DNA from 4 places in the Actinotalea sp. genome. Region 3 is predicted to be linked to each of the others. Evidence: predicted binding sites of a transcription regulator. Region 3 holds the regulator's gene; each other region holds the start of a gene.
The links. Region 3 encodes LexA, which represses DNA repair genes until DNA is damaged. Its sites were predicted from a motif close to TCGAACANNTGTTCGA; they were not measured.
Positions count from the first base shown of each region.

Region 1: imuA' (DnaE2-dependent mutagenesis accessory factor ImuA') is a predicted target of LexA. The motif match lies at 1,323-1,338, and genes of this name have one in related genera.
Region 2: PKY62_RS09030 (HNH endonuclease signature motif containing protein) is a predicted target of LexA. The motif match lies at 1,331-1,346, and genes of this name have one in related genera.
Region 4: PKY62_RS04475 (HNH endonuclease signature motif containing protein) is a predicted target of LexA. The motif match lies at 800-815, and genes of this name have one in related genera.

Region 1 is NZ_DAORSQ010000050.1:2,227-4,424, reverse strand. Features, by position in the region: gene PKY62_RS07290 (DNA polymerase Y family protein) at 1-476, opposite strand, end outside; gene imuA' (DnaE2-dependent mutagenesis accessory factor ImuA') at 473-1,297, opposite strand; gene PKY62_RS07280 (hydrogenase large subunit) at 1,446-2,198, opposite strand, start outside.
Region 2 is NZ_DAORSQ010000070.1:6,739-8,936, reverse strand. Features, by position in the region: gene PKY62_RS09030 (HNH endonuclease signature motif containing protein) at 1-1,303, opposite strand, end outside; gene PKY62_RS09025 (S-ribosylhomocysteine lyase) at 1,613-2,083, shown strand; gene mtnN (5'-methylthioadenosine/S-adenosylhomocysteine nucleosidase) at 2,080-2,198, shown strand, end outside.
Region 3 is NZ_DAORSQ010000057.1:12,921-15,118, reverse strand. Features, by position in the region: gene PKY62_RS08000 (LysM peptidoglycan-binding domain-containing protein) at 1-231, opposite strand, end outside; gene lexA (transcriptional repressor LexA) at 532-1,227, shown strand; gene PKY62_RS07990 (L-lactate dehydrogenase) at 1,231-2,198, opposite strand, start outside.
Region 4 is NZ_DAORSQ010000025.1:3,282-5,479, reverse strand. Features, by position in the region: gene acs (acetate--CoA ligase) at 1-552, shown strand, start outside; gene PKY62_RS04475 (HNH endonuclease signature motif containing protein) at 863-2,198, shown strand, end outside.

The DNA.
Region 1 (2,198 bases), on a different contig from region 3:
GGGACGATGCGGGCGGCACGGGCGGCCAGGACGGCGGCACCGGCGCCGTCGGCCACCCCGACCTGGACCTCGTAGCCGGCCTGCTCGATCACCTGGGCGACCAGCAGCTCCGCGAGCGCGTGCTCGGACCCGTGGTAGCGGCCGGCACCCGCGGCGGGCAGCAGGAGGAGACCCGGCCGGGCCACCTCGACCCCGGCCACGACGGACTCCGCTGCGGCGGCCACGGGCTCGAACAACCGGGTGTCCCTGCCCTGGTCCGCCGGCAGCAGCGCGAGCTCCGGGCAGCACTCCTGGGCCTGCCGTCTGCGCATGCCCCGCCGCACCCCCTGGCGCCGCGCCGTGGCGCTGACCGAGGTGACCTGCCGGCCGTCGTGCACCGCGGCCGGCCGGTGGCCGGGGACCTGCTCGGCCGTCATCGCCGCCAGGACCGGCCAGTCCGGTGCCCACAGGGCGAGGATCCGGGGCGGGGCGCTCATCCGGCGTGCCGCCGCTCGACGGTGAGCAGCACCTCGGCGTCGCGCAGCACCTCGGCGTCGAGGTCCCCGCCCGGCAGCCGGGGCTCGGCGGGCAGCTGGACCTCGCCCAGCCAGCCCTGTGCCGCCGTGCCGCGCCCACCGCGCCGGACGTCGAGCCGCCGGCTCCGCAGCCGGCCGTCCCCGCGGCCGACGCCCTCCCACCGGGAGGCCCCGGCGGTGAGCACCACGGCCGCCCCCGGCCAGGGTGTGGTGGGCAGCAGCACGGCGGACCGCTCCCGTGCACGGGCGCTCAGGCGGCGCCGGTCCGCATCGGTCAGGGCGACGCGCGGACCGACGACGACGGCGTCCACCCCGTCGAGCAGGGCGGCGAGGACGAGCGGGCCGTCCGGCCCCGCATCGGGCACGAGCACCACGCGGTCGAGGTCGAGGCCCAGCTGGGCCGCCGCGAGCACCCCCAGCCCCGGCATCCCCACGACGGCCACCCAGCCACCCGCCCGGGACACCTCGGCGAGCAGGCCGAGCACCAGCGAGGTCGACCCGGCCACCACCACCGTCGTGCCACGGTCGAGCCCCCGCGAGGGCAGCAGGCCGGCCAGCCGGCCGCTCACCGGCAGGGTCAGCGCGGTCGCGTCCGGGTGGGGTGCGGCGGCGCCATCTGCCGTCCCCGCGTCGTCACCGGCCTGCGGGAGCAGCACCGGCCGCACCCACCGGCTGGTCCCCGTGCGCTCCTCCGCACGGGCCAGGATCGACCGGGCGAGCGCCGCACGATCGGTTCCGGTCGCGTCCGCCCGCACGGGAGCCGCCGCTGCCAGCACCGTCATCACACCCACCTCGCCCACCGGATCATCGAACACCTGTTCGAAGTATCTCAGTAGACGCCGACAGGGTGAGCCCCGTCAACCCGGTCCTGCGCCGGGCGGTGGGCACCGGGCGCGGCCCGGTCCACCTACCCCCTGCGGGAGCTGCGGGTCACAGGTCGTTGCCCGCGTAGGACTGGTTGAAGCTCTTGTTGGCCAGCGGGAAGTCGGGGACGATCGTGTCCGCCAGCGACACCGGCAGCGCCGGCCACGTGAAGAACGACGGGTCCACGACGGCCACCCGCGCGAGCCGCCCGGTCCCGTCGAGCTCGACCCGGTGGCACGCGGTCCCCCGCCACGCCTCGACGAGCGAGAGCCCCCGCGCCGCGACGGCAGGACCTGGCTCGTCGACCTCCCGCACCTCACCCTCCGCCGCGTCCGGCCGCCCGGAGCCCGGGGTCGGCGGGCCGTCCGGAACCACGGATCCCGTCCGCCCCCCGAGCCGGCGCACGATGTCCTCGACGAGCGCGGCCGAGACCGCGACCTCGTCGGCCCGCACCCCGAACCGGGCGAGCACGTCGCCGTCGGAGCGCGTGCACACCCTCATCCGTGGGCCGAGATCGACGAACGGGTGGTCCCGACGAGTGTCGACGTCGAGCCCCGAGGCCCGGGCGACGTAGCCCAGGGCACCCATCGTCACCGCCTCCTGCCGCGCGAGCACGGCCGTGCCCGTGAAGCGGTCCGCGACCACCGAGCTGCCCAGCGTGATCGCGACCAGCTCGGCGACCTCCGCGGCGACCGCCGCCACGGCACCGACGTCGGGCGTGGCGAGCATCCCCGCCCCGCCGATGCTCACGCCGCCGCGCAGCAGCCGGTGCCCCGTGACGGACCTGTTGAGCCGCAGCAGGGTCTCGCGCAGGCGCTG
Region 2 (2,198 bases), on a different contig from region 3:
CGGCGGGGACCGGGTCGCGCGTGTAGCTCCGGCCGGCCGGGCCGTGCCAGGTCGTCACCGCGGTGACGGGGTCGCGCTCGACCCGCCACCGGCCGGCGGTCTTGAGCCGGTGGTGGTGGCGGCACAGCGGGTGCAGGTTGGTCTCGATGGTCTGCTCCTCGGCGGGGCGGACCGGGTCGAACGGGTCGATGTGGTCGAGGTCGCAACGCTGGGCGGCGATCCGGCAGCCGGGGAAGGTGCAGGTGGTGTCGCGCGCCGCCACGAGGGCAGCCAGGCCGGCACTCGGGCGGTAGGTGCGGTCCCCGACGGCGATCACCACGCCGGTCTCGTCGTCCGTGAGGACCGGCCGCCACGTCGCCGCCGCGACGAGGTGCGCGACGGAGGCGAACGGCACGGGGCCGTACCCCGCGAGCTCGGCGACACCGGCGATCCCCTGGGCGTGGGCGGCGAGCGTCGCGGCCGAGACGGTGACCTGGAGGTGCGGGCGGCGGTGCTGGCGCACGGGCAACGGCGTGCCGTCCGGGCCGACGCCCGCGTCGAGGGTGCGTCGGCACAGGTCGCTCAGCGCGTCGGCCCGGCGCTGGTCGGCCGTGCGATCGTCCTCCGGCGCGGCGAACGCGGCCAGGGCGTCGACGGCCGTGAGGACCGCGATCGCGTCCGGGGCCGGGAGCAGGGCATGGATCCACGCCATGGCGTCGGGTGCCGGCACCATCCGCACGCAACGGTCTCCCCGGGCACGCTGCGCCCGCCCCGCGGTGGCGGCGGGCTCCAGACCTGCCTCGGCACGGCGGACGGCCAGCCGCAGCTGCGGTGCGGACAGGTGCGCCGCCCGCGGCAGGACGACGTCGTGGATCGCCCGGGCCGTGGGCGCGGGGAGGTGCTCCGTCTCGGTGAGGAGGAGCTGGGCCTTGCGCCGGTCGACGTCGCCGCGGCCGAGTGCGCCGTGGACGGCGGGGTAGGCGTCGAGGCCCGTCGCGAGGTCGACCACGTCCTGGGCGGCGCGCCGCGAGACGCCGAGGCGGGCGCCGACCTCGTCGGCGATGAACTCGACGTGCGAGCTCGGAGCGCGGCGCACCATCTCCGCCACCGCGAGGGCCTGGCGCGCCGCGGCCCACGAGGCGACCCGGTCCCAGCCCGCCACGACCTCGAGGAGGGTCGGTGCGTCGATGTCCGCCGGGTCGAGGCTGTCGAGGAACGCGACGAGGCCCTCGCCAGGCAGGGCGCCGTCGAGGAGCGCGGCGTCGGGGAACCGCTCGGCCCAGGACGTGGACCGGCGCAGCGCCGGTGGGGTGAGGTCTGCCACGGCTGGTCCTCCCCGGTCTCGATCCCATCGAACGTCTGTTCGAATCCTAGTCCCGGGGTCCGACACGGACCGAGCGAGCGGGAGCCCACGATGTCGCGACCCGCACGGGCGACCCCCACGGGCGGCGTGACGGACGCCGGAGCCCCGCATCCGGTACCCCGCACCTGCTCCCGTGCCGACACCCCCGAGCTCGCACCTGCGCAGCATCACCCGTAGCCCTCGACCGGCTGCGATGGTCGACAATGGACGCAGCCCGACCATCCCGACCAGCCCGCACCGCCGCACGCCGGCCCCCGGAAGGACGTCACCGTGACCGACCAGCCCCGCATGAACGTCGAGTCGTTCAACCTCGACCACCGCACCGTCGTCGCGCCGTACGTCCGGCTGGCCGACCACAAGGTGCTGCCCGCCGGCGACGTCATCAGCAAGTACGACGTGCGCTTCACCCAGCCCAACGTCGCGCACCTCGAGATGCCCGTGGTGCACTCGCTCGAGCACCTGTTCGCGGAGCACTCGCGCAACCACTCGGGCCAGGTCGTCGACTTCTCTCCGATGGGCTGCCAGACGGGCTTCTACCTCATCCTCCAGGGCGACTGGACCGACGAGGCGGTGCACGACCTCATCGCGGCGACGCTCGCCGACGTGGTGCGCGCCACCGAGGTTCCGGCCGCCAACGAGGTCCAGTGCGGCTGGGGCGCCAACCACACCCTCGAGGGCGCGCAGGCCGCCGCGACGGCCTTCCTCGCCGAGCGCGCCGCATGGAGCACGGTGACCGCGTGAGCGGGCCGACCCGTCCGGGGGGTCCGGGCCTCCGGGCCGGCTCCGGTGAACCGGGCGCCCGTGTCGACGCGGTGGTCGTCACGGCGATGGCGGACGAGTCCGCACCCTTCCTCGA
Region 3 (2,198 bases):
GACCGACGCCGCGATCTCCCACAGGGTCTCGCCGGCGGCGACGGTGTGCGCCGTGACGGCCGTCGCCGCCACCGGGCCATCGGCCTCGGCGCTCTGCGCCGACAGCCCGACCGCGACGGCCAGCGCGACGGCGAGCCCGAGCACCACCCGGCGTCCACGACGCGTCAGGCGCAGGGCTGGCACCGTCGTCGTCGGGGCCGCCCGTCGGATGTCCCAGGTCATCGTGCTCATCGTCCGCTCCTCCGTCTGTCGCCGTCCCGATCGACCGTCGCTCCCCCGAGGGGTCGTGGCCGCCGATCTCTCCCACGTGTCTCGAACACCTGTACGTCGTACGTCTGTACGATGTCTAGCACGAGTTCCCGACGGATGTCGAGACACGCTCGAACAGATGTTTGATCGGCAGGACGTGGCGCCCTAGTCTGGGAGCCACGAGGGACACACCATCACCGACCACCGACACGCGCGGTCGGTGCAGCCCAGGAGGTCACCGTGGCACCGAGCACCACCCCGCCGTCGGGTTCGGACGAGGCACTGGCCTCGGTGCACGCCCTGCCCGACGGCCCCGCCGGCGGGGACGGGCTGACGCCGCGGCAGCGCCTCGTCCTGGAGACCATCCGGTCCAGCGTCGAGCGGCGCGGCTACCCGCCGAGCATGCGGGAGATCGGCGACGCCGTCGGGCTCACCAGCCCGTCGTCCGTCAAGCACCAGCTCACGGTGCTCGAGCGCAAGGGCTACGTGCGCCGCGACCCCCACCGTCCGCGCGCCATCGAGGTGGTCCACCCCGACGACTCGCGCACCATCGGGCAGCTCGACGCGCACGAGCCGGACGAGGCCTACCGCGACGCCGCCCCGACGCCGTCCTACGTCCCCGTGGTGGGCCGGATCGCTGCGGGCGGGCCGATCCTCGCCGACCAGGTGGTCGAGGACGTCTTCCCGCTGCCGCGCCAGCTGGTCGGGGACGGTGAGCTGTTCCTGCTCAAGGTGGTCGGCGACTCGATGATCGAGGCCGCCATCTGCGACGGCGACTGGGTGGTCGTCCGACGCCAGCCCGTCGCGGAGAACGGCGAGATCGTGGCGGCGATGATCGACGGCGAGGCGACCGTCAAGACGCTCAAGCGCGCGGACGGCCACGTGTGGCTGCTGCCGCAGAACGCCGCCTACGCCCCCATCGACGGGGACGAGGCGGTCGTCCTCGGTCGCGTCGTCAGCGTGCTGCGCGCGCTCTGAGGGTCAGAAGCCGAAGCTCGCGGCGACCGAGCGGATCTTCTCGGCGCTGGCCTGCAGGCGGGCCGTCTCGAAGTCGTCCATCGGCACCTCGAGCGTCCCGCCCACGCCGCTGAGCCCGACGATGCTGGGCACCGACAGGCACACGTCGCTGATCCCCGCGTAGTTCGTGACGAGGGAGGAGACGGGCATGACGCGGTGCTCGTCACGCAGCACGGCCTCGATGATGCGGGCGCCGGCGAGGGCGACGGCGTAGTTGGTCGCGCCCTTCCCCTCGATGATCTTGTAGGCGGCGTTGACCACGTCGTTGGCGACGTCCTCGCGGTCCTTCGCGTCGAGCTTGTGCGGCCCGTTCTGCACCCAGTCCCGCAGGGGGATGGACGCGATCGCCGCGGAGCTCCACAGCGGGAACTCGGTGTCGCCGTGCTCGCCGACCATGTAGGCGTGGACGTTCTGCACCGCCACGCCGGTCCGCAGCGCGATGAGCCAGCGCAACCGCGAGGAGTCCAGGACCGTACCGGAGCCGAACAGCTGGTTGGCCGGCAGCCCGGAGAGCTTGAGTGCGACGTACGTGACGACGTCGACCGGGTTGGTCACCATGAGGTGGATCGCATGGGGCGCGACCTCGACGAGCTTCGGCACGATCGCCTTGGTGAGGTTGATGGTCGCACCCGCCAGCTCCATCCGGCTCTGGCCGGGCTTCTGCTTGGCGCCGGCCGTGAACACGACGATGTCGGCGTCGGCGCAGATCCCGATGTCGTCCGAGCCGGAGATCGATCCCATCGGCATGAACTCGATGCCGTGGCCGATGTCGAGCACCTCGGCCTCGACCTTGGCCCTGTTGATGTCGTACAGGACCACCTCGCGGGCTGCGCCCTTGACGAGGGTGGCATAGGCCAGCGTGGCGCCCACGGCACCGGCGCCGACGATGGCGACCTTGGACGCGCGGGGTGCGACGCGCACCGGCTCGGGCG
Region 4 (2,198 bases), on a different contig from region 3:
CTGCGCGGGCTGTGGGGCGACCGGCAGCGGTTCGAGGACACCTACTGGTCGCGGTTCCGCGGGATCTACTTCGCGGGGGACGGCGCCAAGAAGGACGCCGACGGCGACATCTGGCTGCTCGGGCGCGTGGACGACGTCATGAACATCTCCGGCCACCGGCTGTCGACGGCGGAGATCGAGTCGGCGCTCGTCTCGCACCCGATGGTCGCGGAGGCCGCCGTCGTCGGCGCGAGCGACGCCACCACGGGGCAGGCGGTCGTGGCGTTCGTCATCCTGAGGGCCGAGTACCGCGACCGCGTGGACGAGGTCGGGGAGGGCGCCGATGTCGCCGCCCTGCTGCGCGCGCACGTCGCGCACGAGATCGGGCCGATCGCCAAGCCGCGGACCATCCTCGTGGTGGCGGAGCTGCCCAAGACGCGGTCCGGCAAGATCATGCGCCGGCTGCTGCGGGACGTCGCCGAGCACCGGACGGTGGGCGACGTGACGACCCTGGCCGACTCGTCGGTGATGGGGCTCATCGCGCAGGGGCTGGACGGGCGCACGGGGGCCTGAGGTCGGGGCTGAGGGCGGGGGCCCGCTTTCGGGCTGCGTGCGGGGCAGGTGGTGGGCGGCGGGTCGGGCGGCGGGTCGGGCGGCGGGTCGAGCGGCGGGTCGAGCGGCGGGTCGAGCGGCGGGCAGCCCGCGGGCAGCCCGCCGGTGGTGCGGAGCGGTCGCGGGACCCTGCGGGCAAGGCCGGTCGGCTGGCCCGTCCACAGCCCCGCGGCACCCCGAGGCGCGTGTCGGCGGCTCGGCCTAGACTTCGAACAGACGTTCGAGGCCGGGAGGGTCGATGAGCACACCAGCGGGTACGTCAGCGGCTGCGATGCCGTCCGTCCCCGCGCCGCGCAGCTGGGCCGATCGCCACCCCGTCGCGGCCCGCCTCGAGGGTGCCGTCCCTGCGCCTCGGCTGGTCGAGCACCTCGAGGCCCTCGAACCGGCCGACCTCGACGACCCGACTCTGCTCGAGGTCGTCGCGGCCTGGGAGCGGGTCGTCGCGTGGGTGGCCGCCCGGCAGGCGCTGGCCGTCCGGGAGATGTCCCGTCGGTCGAGCGGAGATGCGGTCGAGCACGTGGCCGACGACGTCGCCGTGCGGCTGGGCGCCTCGCGTCGCGTCGGCCAGGACCTCGTGACGCTCGCGGCGGGCCTCGAGGCCTTCCCCGCGGTGCACGACGCCCTGGGCACGGGCCTGCTCGACGTCCGCAAGGCGCGCGTGCTCCTGGTCGAGACCGAGCACCTGCCCGACCACCACGCGGCGGCGATCCACGAGGCGGTGCTGCCCGATGCGGACCGACTCTCCGCCCCACAGCTGCGGCTGGCCGTCCGGCGCGCGGAGGCGACCCTCGACCCCGCGGCGAGCGCGGCGCGGCACGAGGCCGCCCGTCGGGAGAGATGCGTGCGGATGGTGCCGGCGCCCGATGCCATGGCGTGGATCCACGCCCTCCTGCCTGCCCCCGACGCCGCGACGGTCCTGGGCTCGCTCGATGCGCTCGCGGCAGCGGCCGCCCCCGAGGACGCCCGCACGGCCGACGAGCGCCGCGCCGACGCCCTGACAGACCTGTGCCGCAGGGTCCTCGACAGCGGGCTGGCGCCCGACGGCCGGCCGCTGCCGACCAGCCAGCACCGCCGGCCCCACCTGCACCTGACCCTCAACGCAGCGCTGGCCACGGCCGTCGTCGCCGGGCGTCCGGGTCACCCGGCCGGCGCGGATGGCAACGGGCCCGCGGGTTCGGCAGGTTCGCCAGCGGCCCGCGGTCCCGGTCCCGCCCCGCTCGCCGCCGTCGCGGACCTCGCGGGCTACGGCCCCGTGCCGCTCGCCGCGGTCGCGGACCTGCTCCCGCAGGCGACGTGGCGCGCCCTGCTGACCGACCCGTCCACCGGCGCCGTCACAGCACGGGGTACGCGCACCTACCGGCCGAGCCCGGCCCTCGCCGCCCTCGTCGTCGATCGGGACGTCACCTGCACCTTCCCCGGCTGCCGCATCCCGGCCGTGCGCTGCGACCTTGACCACATCGACGCGTTCGACCACGGCTCCGGCGCCGAGCAGACCACGGCCGAGAACCTCCACGCCCTGTGCCGCCATCACCACCGCCTCAAGACCGTGGGGACCTGGCGGCCGACACGGGACGCCGCGACGGGCGTGACCACCTGGGTCTCCCCGA